4 regions of the Terribacillus sp. JSM ZJ617 genome follow, and region 2 is predicted to be linked to each of the others. Evidence: riboswitches for the same ligand, from Rfam matches in the RefSeq annotation. Region 2 holds a riboswitch; each other region holds the start of a gene.
What was found. A riboswitch is a leader RNA that binds a small molecule or an ion and turns the genes downstream of it on or off. The one in region 2 is predicted to bind S-adenosylmethionine.
Positions count from the first base shown of each region.

Region 1 (4,213 bases), on a different contig from region 2:
CATCGGCGAGCGGCAGATGTTGCCTAAAGAAATAAACAACACATTTATCATTCACTCAACTCCCTCGTTTTATAAATGTGAAAATGTGCGAATGTCTGGTATTCCATTCCCCATGTAACAACGAATCAAACGACCTAGAGATAATGCTATAATATGGAAAAGGAAAGGGTGATAATGATGACGACCATGTATCCAAGCGCTTTGACTCCCAACTCCACTTTCGCAATTACTGCTCCGTCAAGCGGAGTTCCTGCTCCTCTGCATTCCAAAATACATAAAGCTAAAATGCAGCTCGAGAAACTCGGTGATCATGTGATCATTGGAGAAACCGTCTGGACACAGCAAGCCGCTAGAAGCAGCTCTGCTGAAACTAGAGCTAACGAGCTGATGGCTTATCTGAGTGATCCGGAAATCGATGCAATCATGCCGCCATGGGGAGGAGAACTGCTTGTACAAGTATTGCCCATGCTTGATTGGGACAAGCTATCCAAGAGCAAGCCCACATGGCTGATTGGTTATTCGGACACAAGCACACTTCTATGCAGCTATACACTCCAAACAAATTTTGCAACTGCCCATACGACTAACTTTTTTGATTTGAATATGGAAGCACTCGATGAAACAACGAAGCAATGGCATAAGATATTATCTGCAACGTCCCGCAAGCACATGGCGCAGCACTCATCCCCTATGTATCAATCATCATGGGATGCGCTATTTGATCAAGACAATCCTGAGGGCTTCGACTTGGACAGCAAAACAGAATGGAAAACCACGACAGGTGAAGCCGTTTCCTTTACTGGCCGCTTAATCGGTGGCTGCTTGAATACCCTGACCGCTATCGCCGGGACGAAATATGCTCCTATTCAAACTTGGCGGGAATCTTTTAAAGAAGATACGCTCGTCTACTTGGAATGGTTGGATTGGAGTACTGCTGAAACTTACCGGAATCTTTGGCATTTGAAGGAACACGGCTGGTTCAACGGTGCGAGCGGATTACTATTTGGTAGGCCTTCTCGAAGCACTCCTTCAGAGGATTATACAGACGAACAGATGATTCATGAATTCGCAGATGAAATTGGATTGCCGATAATCTACGACGCCGATATTGGACATATGCCGCCGCAGTTCACGATGATCAATGGTGCGTTGGCAAATGTATCATATAAAAACGGCAAGGGAACTCTCACTTATCTGGAATAGGAGAAGAGGAGCTAAAAGCTCAGCTCCTCTTTCCTTGTTTTGCCGGATGTGCCGCAGCGAGATGCGGTTGTCCGTATAATTTCTCCCTAAAAGTTCCTTCTGCATAATCCTTTTTATATAATCCCCGCTCCTGCAAGATAGGTACAACCAATTCCACGAAGTCTTGCAGGTCTTTTGGTGTAATGTAATGTGTCAGATTGAAGCCATCCACTCCGCTTCGCACAAAGAAATCCTCAATCTTGTCCGCTACTTGCTCAGGACTGCCAATGATGATATCCATTTCAGCTGGCTGACTGAATTTCTCCTGGATCTCTTTTACCGTAAATGGTTTGGCAGCATCCTTTGTCAGATAAGCAGCTCGCGATTGACCTTGTTCCGTATGCTTGTACATGAACAGTTCTTCTTCATTTTCATAGGAAGCTAAATCATAGCCTGTGGATCCGCCATACTGGGCTTTGGCAGCATCTGCGCTCCAGTATTGCTTGATCTCGTCATATTTAGCATGAGCCTTCTCTTCTGTTTCAGCTACAACGACGTGCAGGAAGGTAAAGGCCTTGATTTCATCGTGGCTTCTGCCATAAGCCTCCGCACGCGCTTTGATATCCTCTATATAATAGTTGATTTTTTCTGGTGTCGGTCCGCCGACAAACACACACTCTGCATGTTTTGCGGCAAAATCCCTGCCTTTTTCGGAAGTACCTGCTTGGTAGAGCACCGGTGTGCGCTGTGGGGATGGCTCACTTACATGTGGTCCCTCCACCGAGAAATATGTACCCTTGTGCTTGATGCGGTGCACCTTTTCTGCGTCCACCAGAACCCCTCTTTCCGGGTCCGAAATAACAGCATCTTCTTCCCAGCTATCCTCAAGCAGCTTATAAGAAACCTCCAGGAATTCATCAGCTATTCTGTAACGCTCATCATGCTTTACCATCTTCTCCAGTCCAAAATTCTGGGCTGCATTCGGCAAATAGGAAGTAACGATATTCCAAGCCACTCGCCCATTGGTCAGGTGATCGAGCGTCGAAAATTTACGTGCATTATGAAAAGGCTGTTCGTACGAAGTACTGACTGTGACAGCGAAGGACAAATGCTTCGTCACAGCTGCCATGGCCGGGATAGCGAAGGCTGGATCATTAAGCGGTACTTGCACGCCATCACGCAAGGCTGCCTTTTCATCTCCTCCGTAAACATCATAGACGCCAAGTACATCAGCGAAGAACACCGCATCGAACTTTCCTTTTTCCAAAAGGCGCGCAAGCTCCATCCAGTATTCCAGCGACTTATACTCCCGATGTCTTCTGTTCTCCGGGTGCTTCCATAAGCCATGGGCGTTATGATTGGCGGCTGTCATATCAAATGCTTGCAGGATAATTTGTTTGGTCATCGCTTCCACTCCTCTATTTATGTAAAAAAAGCCTCTTCCGTTTTACAGAAGAGGCTCCTTATCCAAGGTAAAATGCTCCTCTTATCTGTCAGACTTCTCGTCTGCTGGAATTGGCACAGTGCATTACTGCCTGTTGCCGAGGCTTCAAAGGGCCAGTCCCTCCACCTCTCGTGATAAGAAAATACTATTTGATTATGTTAGATTGTTTTCAATTTGTTCCCGATATTGACTGAGTGTTCCTGGCGAATTTCGCTTGAGCTTTTGAAGCAGCGCTTCGTATTGAATCTCTTTCTCACTAATGCGCTTCCGGAAAGCTGCCCGCTCTGTGTCGTCCGTACAAACACGCACCAGATCACGCAGTGCTACAATCTCTTTCTTCAGCTCCATCTCTGGCGGAATGTAGCCAGCATTCTTCAGGATCTTATAGCTCATACGCATATCCTCCGGTACACCGGAGAGATCCTCCAGCTCCAAAGGTTTTCCAGCACCAGGAAGATTACGGAACTCTCCATTTGCTTCAGCCTGCTTGATTCGCTCCTCCGCAAGCAGCGAAATCAGATCCATATAATCACTCCCTGCATACAAGAAAAGCAACCGATCATGATCGGTTGCTTTTCATTATACAATAATCTGAATTATTTACCAATGAATTGCTGTGTCCAGTAGTTACCGTTTTCTACATAACCTACACCGATGTTAGTGTACTCAGGGTTAAGGATATTCTCACGGTGACCTTGGCTGTTCATCCACGCTTCAACGACTTCTTCAGGAGTCTTTTGTCCTTGAGCGATGTTTTCACCTGCAGTTTTATAAGAAATACCGAAAGATTTCATCATATCGAACGGAGAACCGTAAGTCGGGCTGTTGTGATCGAAGTAACCATTGTCAGCCATATCTTTGGATTTCGCACGTGCTACTTTGCTTAGTTCAGTATCGGCTTTCAAAGCTTTAAGACCAGCTTTTTCACGCTCTTTGTTAGTCAAGTCTACTACTTGCTGTTCGAATGCACTCAGGCCTTCAGCAGCTTGCTTTTCTTCTGTTTGCTTGTTATCAGAAGCAGTTTCTTGTTTTTGTGCTGGAGCTTGAGCTTTTTGTTCAGTTGCTTGCTCTTCAGCTTTTTCTTCCTTTTTCGGAGCAGCAGCTTTTTGCTCTTCTTTCTGAGCAGCTGGTGCTTTTGCTTGCTCTTGCTGAGGTGCTGCTTGAGCAGGAGTCTGTGCTTTTTCTTGCTGAGCTGGCTGCTGAACATTGTACTTCGCTAGCAAGCTATCAGTATTAATGTGAATGTTATAAGCAGATAGATATTCATTCACCCATTTATTCAAATCTTCGATAGAAGAGAAAGATCCGCTTTTCACTACTTGTGCTACGTGCACTTGAGCTTCTTCTTTCGTTGGTTGAGCTGGTGCAGCATTTGCTGTTCCTGCCAATGCGCCTCCCGCTAGAATAGCTGTAGATAGTGTTGTTACTAATACTTTCTTAAACATGATGTTGCTCCTTTCGAGATGTATGTTTTCCTGTTGCAGCAACATCATAGCATGGGTTTTTGTGTAATATTGCAGCCTAGAATTTCCAATAGGCACTCAAACCTGTACAGCACTGCGAAAAGTCCGATTCTTATGCGAAATC
Region 1 covers NZ_JBISEQ010000007.1:91,046-95,258, reverse strand. Annotated here, with positions in the region: gene ACH6C1_RS18000 (low molecular weight protein-tyrosine-phosphatase) at 1-51, opposite strand, end outside; gene ACH6C1_RS17995 (S66 family peptidase) at 175-1,203, shown strand; gene ACH6C1_RS17990 (LLM class flavin-dependent oxidoreductase) at 1,223-2,587, opposite strand; SAM riboswitch class I at 2,666-2,767, opposite strand; gene ACH6C1_RS17985 (DnaJ family domain-containing protein) at 2,780-3,151, opposite strand; gene ACH6C1_RS17980 (CAP domain-containing protein) at 3,223-4,071, opposite strand.
Region 1: it holds a riboswitch for S-adenosylmethionine, as region 2 does, so the genes downstream of both, ACH6C1_RS17990 (LLM class flavin-dependent oxidoreductase) here and ACH6C1_RS11635 (M20 metallopeptidase family protein) in region 2, are expected to answer to the same signal.

Region 2 (4,213 bases):
TACAGCGGCGTTAAAAATGTGTTGTCCAAGAAAGTTAAACAATTATGTTGCTTTGCTATCCGAACAACTGCCCGAATGTCCGTCACCTTCAAACAGGGATTGGACGGTGTTTCCACGTAAATGACCTTTGTATTTGGCTGAATCGCTGCTTCAACAGAATCCAAATCGGTTAAGTCTACGAAGGAATGACTGATCTGGAATTTTGGAAGTATTTCTGTCACAAAACGATACGTTCCACCGTAAACATCCTCAGTTACAATTACATGATCCCCCGCTGACAGCAGCATGAATGCGGAGGATATTGCTGCCATGCCAGACGAAAATGCGAAAGCATCTGTACCTCCCTCTAGTGCAGCTGCCTTCTGCTCCAGCGCTTCTCGTGTCGGGTTACCAGAACGACTATAATCGAATGGACCGAAATCCTCGAAGCTTTCCTGGTGGAAGGTAGACGATAGATAGATCGGGACGTTCACCGCACCTGTTTGCTGCTCTTTGTGTAATCCCCGTATATATGTCGTTTCTGCATGTTGTTCTCCCATATGATGATGACCTCCTAATCCAGTTTGGCGAATGCTTGCTGTAAATCACCAATCAAATCCTCCGCTTCTTCAATCCCGACCGAGAAACGAAGCAGACAATCGCAAATTCCTCTGGCCTCCCGTTCCTCAACAGGGATATCTGCATGTGTCTGTGTTGTAGGATATGTGATAAAGCTTTCCACTCCGCCAAGACTTTCGGCAAAGGTGATGATTTCCAGGCTGCGAAGGAATGGATCGACCCAGCTGCTTTCCTGGACACGGAAGGAAAGCATGCCGCCTTTTCCTGTATACAGGACGTCTTTGACTTTCGGCTCCTCTGCAAGATAACTTGCGATGCGCTGTGCATTTGCTTGATGCTGCCGCATTCGAAGCGGCAGCGTCTTCAAGCCTCGGATGAGAAGCCAGGAATCGAGCGGAGACAAGACAGCTCCCGTACCGTTATGCAATGCAGCTAACCGATCTGATAGCTCACTGCCTTTACTCACAACAAGTCCGGCTAAAACGTCGTTATGGCCGCCGATATATTTAGTCGCACTATGGATGACGATATCTGCTCCTTCTGTAAGCGGCTGCTGGTAATAAGGTGTCAGAAATGTATTATCAACAATTAGCAACAGGTCATGTGCTTTTGCCAATTGCGCATATGCAGCAATATCGATTTCCTGCATGAGCGGGTTTGTCGGTGTTTCAAGGAAAATTGCTTTTGTATCGTCCGTTATCAATGCTGCAGTCTCTTCAACGGAATGAAATGGCGCATATACCGGCGATACGTCATATGCATCTGAATAGAAATCAAACAGTCGATAGGTGCCCCCATAAATATCCTCTGGCACTAGCAGTGAATCGCCTGAACGGAAAAGGGATAATACAAGCTGAATTGCTGCCATGCCTGAGCTGCATGCAAAAGCTCGATCGCCTTTTTCCAGCATTGCAAAACCTTCTTCCAGGACAGTACGAGTAGGATTCTTCGTCCGTGAATAATCATACCCGGTAGATTCGCCGATTCCTCCATGTGCATAAGCAGTGGACAGATACACTGGCGGATTCACTGCTCCTGTTACTCCATCACTACGATTTCCTAACTGTACGAATGTCGTTTCCAAACTATTTCCCATACCGCTTCTCACCCTTCTCTTAAACAAAAAAAGAACCTTCTCCCCAAAAAGGAAGAAGGTTCAGTCATGACCGAATCAGCTTCTTATCTTTAAGGCGGATACCTTTTGGATTTAGCACCGTGTCTTCTCAGACTGGTTGCTGAGACATCACTGGGCCAAGTCCCTCCGTCTCTCTTGATAAGAAAAGTTCTATATAATTTTTATATTAAAGCTATGTTATCACAAAAGAATGTATAGTCAAGCATTATTTTAAATTTTCTGCCAAATGAATCTTTTACTAATGGAATTTTTAGCGTGGTCATGCCGATCAGGAAAAATAGCGATAAAAAATAGGATTGACACCTAGAACTTTTCGGTCTATCCTTTTCCTTACAACTGATATTTCTTATCGAGATTGGTGGAGGGAATGGCCCAGCGAAACCAAAGCAACAGGCTGCAAGGCGCAGTACTGTGCTAATTCCAGGTGTTTAACACTGAAGATAAGAAGAGCGGAAAATCTTTAAAAGACCCTCTTCTGCCTGGAAGAGGGTCTTTTTTTTGGACTTAATTCCGATTATTTTCATTGGAAATATCAAGATTGTTACAGGAGGTTGGAAAATGGAACAGAACAAGCAGACGCTTGCAGAAGTACATACGGAGCTGGAAGACAATTTCGCAGAAGTCGTGGAGTGGAGACGTTATTTGCATCAGCATCCTGAATTAAGTTTCCAGGAGACAGAAACCGCTCGTTTTATCGCCGACAAGCTGCGCAGCTTCGGCTATGAAGAACTCCAGACAAATATTGGCGGATATGGCATCGTCGCTACCCTATCAGGTAAGGCAGCAGGACCAACTATTGCACTGCGAGCAGATTTCGATGCCCTTCCGATAGAAGATGAAAAAGAAACAGCCTATCGATCCAAGACTCCTGGCGTAATGCATGCTTGCGGTCATGACGGCCATACCGCAGCACTGCTTGGAACTGCCAAAGCGCTGATCAAGCATAAGGATAGCCTGAAAGGTAAAGTGGTCTTTTTGTTCCAGCCAGCTGAAGAAGTACCTCCAGGCGGTGCAAAAGCGATGATTGAAAATGGTGCACTTGATGGTGTTGACTATGTCTACGGTGCCCACCTTAATTCGGCCGCTCCTATCGGAAAGATCGGTGTTGGCGAAGGCTTCAAAATGGCAGCAGTAGATAAATTCGCGATTACTATCCAAGGAAAAGGCGGTCATGGCGCAGCTCCTCATGAGGCTGTCGATCCAATTGTCATCGGAAGTGATATCGTCAGCGCCCTGCAAAAGATCGTCAGCCGCAGAGTCAATCCGCTGGAATCAGCAGTTGTGACACTTGGTGTGTTTCAATCTGGCCAAGCATTCAATGTTATTCCGGATACTGCCAGATTGGAAGGAACAGTACGGACATTCAATGCAGACATACGCCAGCAGGTAAGGAAACAAATAGAGTCCATTGTAGCTGGAATCGCAACTGGTTTCGGCGCAACCTATTCCATCGATTATTTGCATGGCTACCCTGCTCTTTACAACCATCCAGAAGAAACTGCACTTCTGCAGCGTCTTTTTAGCGAACAATTCGGTGAAGAACAGGTTATTCCACTTGAAACCGGTATGGGAGCAGAGGATTTCGCTTACTATCTGCAAGAGAAACCGGGAAGCTTCTTTAAAGTCGGCTCCCGCAATGACGATACAGGCACCCATTATCCGCATCACCACCCTAAATTCGACATCGACGAGCGAGCTTTGCTCATCACAGAAAAAGCATTCACGAAAATCGTATTCTCGTTATTGGGAAGCTAAGGAGGAAGTATATTGAATAAGAAGCTTGCACTTATATTATTCGGCCTGATGGCCACCATCGCCCTTTTCGGGTGCTCCAGCAGTTCCAGCAGCAGTTCCGACGCAAGCGGCGGAGAGCCCGTTGAAGGCGGCGACTTGAACGTTGCCATGACTGCTGATCCTGATACGCTTGACTGGATGTATTCCGGAGAAAGTGCCACCAGAAAAATTGGCTGGCATATTTACGAAGGTTTATTTGCACTAGATCATGATTATCAAGTACGCCCTTTGCTTGCTGATGATTATACCGTTAGTGAGGATAAGAAAACCTATACGATCACGCTTCGTGACGGACTTAAGTTCCATAACGGGCAAGACGTAACAGCGGAAGACGCAAAAGCATCTATCGACCGCTGGCTGAAGGTCTCCTCTGTCGGTAAGATCACTGCAACGCATGTTGATTCCGTAGAAGCCACGGATGACCTGACATTGGTCATTACACTTAACGATCCGTATACCGCTTTGCTTACTGATATGTCTGCACCAAAAGCATCTGCTGTCGTCCTTCCAGCTGACATTGCGGAAGCTGCAGGTGAACAACCGCTGACAAACGAGCAGCTAATCGGTACAGGTCCATTCAAATTTGATTCCTGGAAGCGCGGGAATGAGATTGTCCTATCAAAATTCGAAGATTATCAATCTCGTGAAGAAGAAGACTGGGGCGGTTTGACAGGTAAGAAAACCGCATACCTGGATACAATTCATTTCAAGATTGTAAAAGACCCG
Region 2 covers NZ_JBISEQ010000003.1:23,283-27,495, reverse strand. Annotated here, with positions in the region: gene ACH6C1_RS11645 (aminotransferase class I/II-fold pyridoxal phosphate-dependent enzyme) at 1-539, opposite strand, end outside; gene ACH6C1_RS11640 (methionine biosynthesis PLP-dependent protein) at 554-1,654, opposite strand; SAM riboswitch class I at 1,735-1,838, opposite strand; SAM riboswitch class I at 2,037-2,140, shown strand; gene ACH6C1_RS11635 (M20 metallopeptidase family protein) at 2,252-3,448, shown strand; gene ACH6C1_RS11630 (ABC transporter substrate-binding protein) at 3,461-4,213, shown strand, end outside.

Region 3 (4,213 bases), on a different contig from region 2:
ATACGTTCTGCATAAGCTCCAGACACAATTGCAGTTGTCAGAATCGCGAATGTCATTTGGAACATCATGAATAAGTTGAATGGAATGGTGTGTCCTTCAGCTGGTTCGAAACCAACATTATTCAATCCGAAGAAGTCTAATCCTCCAATAATTCCGTTACCTGGTGAGAATGCCAGGGAAAAGCCGATGATAATCCAGATAATCGATACGATTGCCATAGTTGTGAAACTGTGCATTGCTGTGCTCAGCACGTTCTTGCTTCTTACCAACCCGCCGTAGAAGAGTGCGAGTGCTGGTGTCATCAACCATACTAAGACAGTTGCGACAAACATGAATACCGTATTAGCCATATCCATTTTCTCTACCCCCTGTGTGTATCTGTATTGTTTGAAAATTTAAATCTTTTCTCATTATAAGTGCCAGACAAAAAAATGTAACAAACTTGTGAGGTTATCTTACGTGAATATTTCTGACCAAAACGTGTAAGTGTTTTCAGTACTTTTGTCATAAAGCGTTACTTAAAATAGGACTGCATCTAAGAAAGATGGGAAATTTAGGGTGGTTTGTGCAGGTTGCTAGCGGGAATAGATAGTCAGCTGCGGAGAAGTGCTACATCGGGAGTTTGACAATAATTGTAAAGCATGATAAGATAGTTAACGTCTTCGATGTTTAAGTAACTTTATCGAAGATCATTGGCATTCTGCTATAGTTTTAATCAGAAGTACTTATTCAGACTGGAGCGGCCTAGGAGCCGTGAGGATGCAATAGAGGTAGGGATTGCATCGTTTAAGTGTAAACTACCATGTGGAACAAGTACCGCGGCAGGAGGATGTATTAGGTATCCTCTACTTACAATAGAAAAGTTACATTTTAGCCCCGCATTGGCATTAGCTGATGCGGGGCGTCCAAATTTCCAGGGATATTTATAGCGTAAATGGAAATTTCAGAATTTATAGTTGACTCATAAAATAACACATGCTACAATCCTGTTAACAAATAAATAGCAAGCTCTTATCAAGAGAGGCGGAGGGACTGGCCCGACGATGCCCGGCAACCTGCAAGCAGCAATGCTTATAAGGTGCTAATTCCTGAAAGTGCGTATGCACTTTAGAGATGAGAGAGACAAGTCGGTACATATTGCCACCCTGTCCTCTCAGGGTGGCTTTTTTATTTGAGGGGAGGAAGCGTACGGAACATGGAGTCACAACAGTCATACCAAACCGGCAAACTTCTCATCGGGGATTTTGAGCTTGAATCTGGTCATATCCTTTCAAAGGTAGAGGTTGCTTATGAAAAAAGCGGTCCTGAATCGGGAGAAACGGTGCTGGTCTGCCATGCTCTGACAGGAGATCAGTTTGCGGCCGGCACTAGTGCAGATCCAGGCTGGTGGAGCGGATTGCTGCAGCCCGGAGGTTTTATCGACACCGACCGGTATCAGATAATAACATTCAATGTGCTTGGCGGATGCAACGGTACAACAAGTGCCTTATCAATAGATCCAAATTCGGGAGAGAGGTACGCATCGGCATTTCCAGCTATCACGATTCGTGACATGGTTTCGGTTCAGCGCATTGCGTTGGGGAAGCTAGGAATCTCTCATTTGAGGGCTGTGATCGGCGGATCATTAGGAGGGATGCAAGTGCTGGAGTGGGGCGTCATGTACCCGGATTTTATGGATGTACTAATCCCCCTTGCAGCAACTCCTTTTGTGAGTGACTATGCGATTGCCTATAATCACTTGGCCAAGACAGCTATCACATCTGATCCGAATTGGAACAATGGTAATTACACAGCAGACAAATTACCTGCAGCAGGTCTTGGACTTGCACGGATGGTAGGAATGCTTACTTACCGTTCTGATCATCAATATAATGAGCGCTTCCGACGCGCTGCATCCCAAAGGGACGATGCAGCATACGAGGTGGAATCATACTTGAACTACCAAGGAGAGAAGCTCGTCAATCGCTTTGATGCCAACTGTTACATGACATTACTGGAGGCTATGAACAGCCATGATATCGGAAGGGGAAGAGGTGGCTGGCAGTCTGCTGCCCAAAGAATAAAAGCGATTGTACTGTCGTTCGGCTTCTCGAGGGATCTGCTGTTCCCTCCGGAAGAGATTAGCCGCTTTGCGGCGGAAGTTCCGGGTGCGCGCCATGTAGATGTAACAACAATCTATGGACATGATGGCTTTCTGCTTGAATTTGAGAAGTGGGGACATCATATCCGCCAGTTGCTTCAGCAACCTATAAAAATTTCATAATAGCTTATCAAGAGAGGCGGAGGGACTGGTCCGATGATGCCCGGCAACCTGCAAGCAGCAATGCTTGGAAGGTGCTACTTCCAGCAAACAAAGAGTTTGAGAGATAAGAAGTTCCATGCTTATGCAGCAGCTTCTTACCAGAAGCTGCTTTTTTCATCTATATATAATTGGAGGAATGACAAAATGACAGATCAAGTTTATAAAGCAGAGACATTAGCATTACACGGCGGGCAAGCACCAGATCCGACAACAGGTTCAAGAGCGGTGCCGCTTTATCAAACAACTTCTTACCTTTTCCATGATACAGATCATGCAGAGCGCCTATTCGCCTTGGATGAGCCTGGTAACATATATTCCCGTATTGGTAATCCGACGGTTGACGTATTGGAAAAACGGATAGCATTGCTGGAAGACGGCGTTGCAGCAGTCGGTGTCGCGTCTGGTATGGCAGCAATCAGCTACAGCATTCTCAATTTGGCAGGCGCTGGAGACGAAATCGTAGCAGCGACCAATCTCTATGGCGGAACGTACAATCTTTTCCAGACGACACTGCCACGCTACGGAATCAATGTTAAATTCGTCGATCCGACTGATCCGGAAGCTTTCCGCGCAGCAATTACAGACAAAACGAAGGCTGTTTTTGCTGAAATCATCGGGAATCCGAGTCTGCATGTACTAGACGTGGAAGCAGTAGCGGCAGTGGCTCACGATGCTGGTATTCCTTTAATCGTCGACAGTACATTTGCTACACCGATTTTGAGCAAACCGATTACGCTTGGTGCTGATATTGTTGTCCATAGTGCGACAAAGTGGATTGGCGGTCATGGTACTTCTATAGGAGGGTTGATTGTAGATGGAGGCAGGTTTGATTGGAATTCACCGAAATTTCCGACATTTACAGAACCTGATCCAAGCTACAACGGCATCCGCTATGCATTTGATTTTGGCACACTCGCTTTCAGCACGAAATTGCGTGTGCAATTGCTCCGCGATTTAGGTGCTGCGCTAAGCCCGTTTAATGCATGGCAGCTTATTCAGGGGCTGGAAACGTTGCACCTGCGCGTTGAACGCCATGTCCAAAATGCAGAAAAGCTTGCGACCTACCTGGAACAGCATCCGGCAATTGATTGGGTTGCTTACCCTGGGCTCAGCAGCCATCCATCGTATGAAATAGGTAAGAGAGTGCTTCCGAACGGTACTGGTTCGATTGTCAACTTTGGTATCAAAGGCGGCAGAAAAGCTGGTGCTACTTTGATCAACAATGTTGCGCTATGGTCACACGTTGCCAATGTCGGGGATGCCAAATCATTGATTATTCATCCTGCGTCAACAACACATCTACAGCTGGATGCGGAAGGACTCGCTGCTACAGGAGTAAAAGAAGAATTGGTACGTCTATCTGTTGGAATCGAGTCAGTAGATGATCTAATCCACGATTTAGACCGTGCCTTGGAAAAAGCGACGGGAATCCGTTCTGAGTCAAGGAAAATCGTCATCAATGATGAAGCCGTCATCCGGGAAGCACTCGGCAGTGCGACAGATGCGACAGGACGTCAGAAAACTATTGCAGTAGTGGGCTTGAGCAGTAAGGAACAGCGTCCAAGTAATCGTTTGGCACGGAAGATGCAGCGACTCGGATACAAAATCATCCCTGTTAATCCTGCCGAAACGAGTGTATTGGGAGAAAAAGCTTATCCTGATTTGACAAGTGTACCGGAGAAAATCGATATCGCTCAGATTTTCCGCAGTCCTGAAGCAGCTGTAGAACTCGCTAAAGAAGCGGCGGAAGTTCGTCCGGAAATCTTCTGGCTCCAAGAAGGTGTCGTTTCGCAGGAAGCCGCAGCTATTGCAAGAGAAGCAGGATTGGAAGTCGTTCACAATCGCTGCACATACAAAGAAGCACAACGCTTGCGCGGTTCGATCAGCACGTATGCCTGTGAACTGGATAAT
Region 3 covers NZ_JBISEQ010000001.1:1,033,939-1,038,151, forward strand. Annotated here, with positions in the region: gene ACH6C1_RS05015 (ammonium transporter) at 1-356, opposite strand, end outside; SAM riboswitch class I at 1,009-1,120, shown strand; gene metX (homoserine O-acetyltransferase MetX) at 1,196-2,263, shown strand; SAM riboswitch class I at 2,265-2,373, shown strand; gene ACH6C1_RS05025 (PLP-dependent aspartate aminotransferase family protein) at 2,447-4,213, shown strand, end outside.
Region 3: it holds a riboswitch for S-adenosylmethionine, as region 2 does, so the genes downstream of both, ACH6C1_RS05025 (PLP-dependent aspartate aminotransferase family protein) here and ACH6C1_RS11635 (M20 metallopeptidase family protein) in region 2, are expected to answer to the same signal.

Region 4 (4,213 bases), 240 kb from region 2:
GGAAGAGCTATGGGGAGCTTTTGAATTAGGAATCAGCCAAGGGAAGATAGGTTATGTGGGCTCCAGTAACTTTGCTGCCTGGCAGCTCGCGGTAGCACAAGGCGCAGCAAAAAACCGCCATTTCTTAGGTCTGGTCTCCGAGCAGCATAAATACAATCTCAACTGTCGATATGCTGAATTGGAAGTATTGCCAGCAGCTGAACAGCTTGGGATTGGCATTATCACATGGAGTCCTTTGGATGGCGGTCTGCTTGGAAGAAATGCACTTAAAAAATTACCTGGAAGCCGAAGTGATAAGATTGGTGATAAAATCGATGCCCAGCGAGTGCAATTGGAGCAATTCGGTCAACTATGTGAAGAACTAGGAGAAACACAGGATAATGTTGCGCTGGCTTGGCAGCTTGCCAATCCAGCTATAACTGCGCCAATCATTGGGCCGCGTACAGTTGGGCAATTCGAGAGTGCATTACATGCGCTAGAAATTCACCTTGATGAATCCGTTTTAAAACAGCTGGATGAAATTTTCCCGGGTCCAGGCGGAGCAGCACCGTATGCTTATGCTTGGTAAATAGGAAACTCCTGAATCCGTTATGGATTCAGGAGTTTTTTACTGCCGAAGGACTGCATCCGCAAGCGAATACACTACTGCATCATCAGTAGGTGGGTTATGCAATCCAGCTCTTACATCACGAAAATGGCGCTGCAGCGGATTGTCGGCAGACAAACTCCGGGCTCCAACTATTCGCATGCATAGATCCACGACTTCGTTCGCTTTATTGGTGGCAATATGTTTTGCAGCAGCTAAATCAGGACTCATTTCTGATCTTTTTTCAGGGTGCTCGACCCACTTCCTGGCTGTACCATAAAGTACTTCTCTGGCATTAAACAAAGCCAATTCTATCTCGCCGATTTTTCTCCTGACCTCTGGAACATCCTTAATTGGACCTGGCAAGGAAACAGGCTGGAATTCTGACGCAAATTGAATGGTATAATCTCTCGCAGCAACAGCAATACCTAGGTAAACAGCCGCAATCTGTAAGTACCAGCCTCTTGTAGTGGACTTGCCCTTGGTTTCTTCCACAAGCAGCGCATCTTGCTCAACAATTACGTCTTCCAAAATCAAATCATCGCTTCTTGTACCTCTCATTGCGATGCTATTCCATGTTTCTTCCACAGATACGCCTTCCAAACTATGATCGATCAAAAAGAAGCCTTTGTTTCCAGATGGAAGTATAGTTGCGGTAGCAATACTGTAGTCCAAAGCAGCAGCCATCGAAGCAAAAGATTTACGGCCGTTAATTCTCCATCTGGAACCTTCCAGCGTTGCAGTTGTCGTCGGAGCTGCTCCTCTTGAAGGACTGCCAGTGGCGTTTTCTGTCTGAACTAAATTGAGAAGAATTTTGTCATGAATGATTTTGTTGCATAGATGCTGAAAACTTTGTTCATCCCATTGTCTGCTCTCTGCGTTTTCCAGTACAACACCGAGCTGCCAGCCAAATGATAGAGCGGTAGGAGCATCACCTTGTGCAAGTATCTCTTGAACTTGTAAGTACTCGACAAGATTTAATCCTTTGCCTCCATATTCCGTCGGCACAGTCAGTGACAAGAAGCCTCTTTCCTTAAGTGCCTGGAAGTTTTCATATGGGAACTCGCCGCTGCTGTCAAAATGAGCTGCGCGTTCTTTGAATTCTTTAGAAAGGATTCTTGCTTGCTGTATCACTTGATCAAACACTTTTGTTTTCTCGGCAGTTTCTCGCATGAACATTCTCCTCTTCCAATAAAGTAAAAAACCTCTTTCAAATGAAAGAGGTGGCGTTATGTAAGCATTCTCTCTCATCTTTCAGACATTTCTGTCTGCTGGAATTAGCACCTTGCTTCATGAAAAGCGGTTGCTGCAGGGTCGCTGGACCAGTTCCTACCCTGACTCTAGATAAGTGTATCTATTCGGTTGTCGGCATAAATATAATCCATAATTTGAATATTGTCAATTATACATTTAATTTAGAAAACTCAATTGACAGACAGAGGACTGTCCTGTATATTGAGCTGTAATTCAATAAGCATTTCTTATCCAGAGAGGTGGAGGGACTGGCCCTTTGAAGCCTCGGCAACAGACTGCTGCAGTACTGTGCCAATTCCAGCAAGCTGCTAGCTTGGAAGATGAGAAGAGTGGACGTCGTACGCCTGCGTCGACTTAGAAAGACCTCTTCTTATCCGAGAAGGGGTCTTTTTATTTGTTAAAAATGGAGGGATAAAAGTGGGAAAGCAAATCATTATGAATGCATTTGATATGAATAGTGCGATGCATAACTCGCATGGGTTATGGAAGCACCCAGAGAGTAAGCGGCATCGTCAGTACAAGAATCTGAATTATTGGATCGATCTTGCTAAGTTACTCGAACGCGGTAAATTCGATGCAATCTTCTTTGCCGATGTACTGGGAATATATGATGTTTACCGGAATAGTAAAGCTCCTTCTATCCGGGATGGTCTGCAGGTCCCCCTGAATGATCCAGCGCTATTGATTTCTGCAATGGCAAGTGTAACCGAGAATTTGGGTTTCGCCGTTACAGTAAGTACTACATATGAACCACCATTTGGGAATGCACGACGTTTTTCCACCCTGGATCATTTGACGAAGGGCAGAGTTGCTTGGAATGTTGTGACGTCATATCTTCCGAACGCTGCGCGGAATTTTGGTTTGACCGAAATGATCAAGCATGATGAGCGGTATGAGATTGCGGATGAATTCCTGGAGGTTTCATATAAGCTTTGGGAAAGCAGCTGGGAGGAGGATGCAGTGGTTGAGGATCTGCAAAACCAAGTATTGGTGAATCCTGAAAAAGTACATGAAATCAATCATGAAGGCCATTACTTCCAGGTAGAGGGACCGCATTTGAGTGAGCCTTCCCCGCAGCGGACACCTGTGATTTATCAAGCAGGTACATCCGAACGTGGACGGGAATTTGCTTCCAAGCATGCAGAATGTGTTTTCGTTGGAGGGCCCACGCCTGAGCGTATCCGTCACTACGCAGAGGATATAAGGGAGAGGGCTGCCAAGCATGGCCGGAATCCAGATCATATTAAGATTTTCTCCTTCCTGAGTGTCATCGTAGCGGAAACCACAGAAGAGGCGCAGCAAAAGTATCAGGAATATGCAAGTCATTGGAGTCCAGATGCTGCCAAGGCGCAATTTGGTGCAAGCGGATACGACATTTCTGAATTTGAGGAAAAGGATCCTGACGAGCCGTTTTCTTATGGTAAAACGACAGAAGGCGGCCACTATAAAGCAGCCTCATTGACAAAGGATGCAGCCAAGCAGCTGACAGTCGGCGAAGCTTTGAAGCGGTTTGATACACCTGACAAAAGCTTGATAGTCGGGAATCCAGAAGAGGTGGCAGATAGCATCCAGCACCAATTTGAAGAATCTGGAGTCGACGGCTTTAATTTGAACCACCTTGTTACACCGGGGGATTTGGAGTCATTTGTTGACCTGGTAATTCCGATTCTGCAAGAAAGGGGACTTTATAAACAGTCCTACAAATCAGGCACATTGAGAGAAAAATTATTTGACTATGAATCAAGCAGACTACCGGCTGGGCATCCTGCAACTAAGTTTCGACAGTTGAAAATACCGACAGGAGAGGGAGATGAAAGGTGATAAAACTGGAGAACATCACAAAGAAATACAGCAGCAAGGGAAAGGAGATCATTGGCGTTGATGATGTGACTCTAACCGTTGAAGCTGGTGAAGTGTTTGGAATAGTTGGATACAGCGGAGCGGGCAAGAGTACCTTGCTGCGCTGCATCAATCTATTGGAAAAGCCAACGTCTGGCAAAGTCTTTGTTGATGGAGTTGATTTGCAGGAGCTGTCGCCAAAGAATCTGCGAAAAGCAAGACAGTCGATCGGTATGATTTTTCAAGGCTTTCATCTAGTCTCCTCAAAAACGGTATTTGAGAATGTGGCATTTGCATTACGAGCTGCAGGAGCAGATAAAAAACAAATAAAGCAGCGAGTTGATGAGCTGCTTGCCTTGGTGGGGTTAGAGGATCGAAAACATCAGTATCCAGCACAGCTTAGCGGCGGTCAGAAGCAGCGGGTCAGTATTGCACGGGCACTTGCGAATCAGCCAAAGATCCTTTTATGTGACGAAGCTACTTCTGCCTTGGACCCTGGTACGACAAAATCAATTTTGGCTTTGCTGAAGAAAA
Region 4 covers NZ_JBISEQ010000003.1:260,725-264,937, forward strand. Annotated here, with positions in the region: gene ACH6C1_RS12855 (aldo/keto reductase) at 1-568, shown strand, start outside; gene ACH6C1_RS12860 (acyl-CoA dehydrogenase family protein) at 608-1,759, opposite strand; SAM riboswitch class I at 1,831-1,937, opposite strand; SAM riboswitch class I at 2,065-2,167, shown strand; gene ACH6C1_RS12865 (LLM class flavin-dependent oxidoreductase) at 2,258-3,661, shown strand; gene ACH6C1_RS12870 (methionine ABC transporter ATP-binding protein) at 3,658-4,213, shown strand, end outside.
Region 4: it holds a riboswitch for S-adenosylmethionine, as region 2 does, so the genes downstream of both, ACH6C1_RS12860 (acyl-CoA dehydrogenase family protein) here and ACH6C1_RS11635 (M20 metallopeptidase family protein) in region 2, are expected to answer to the same signal.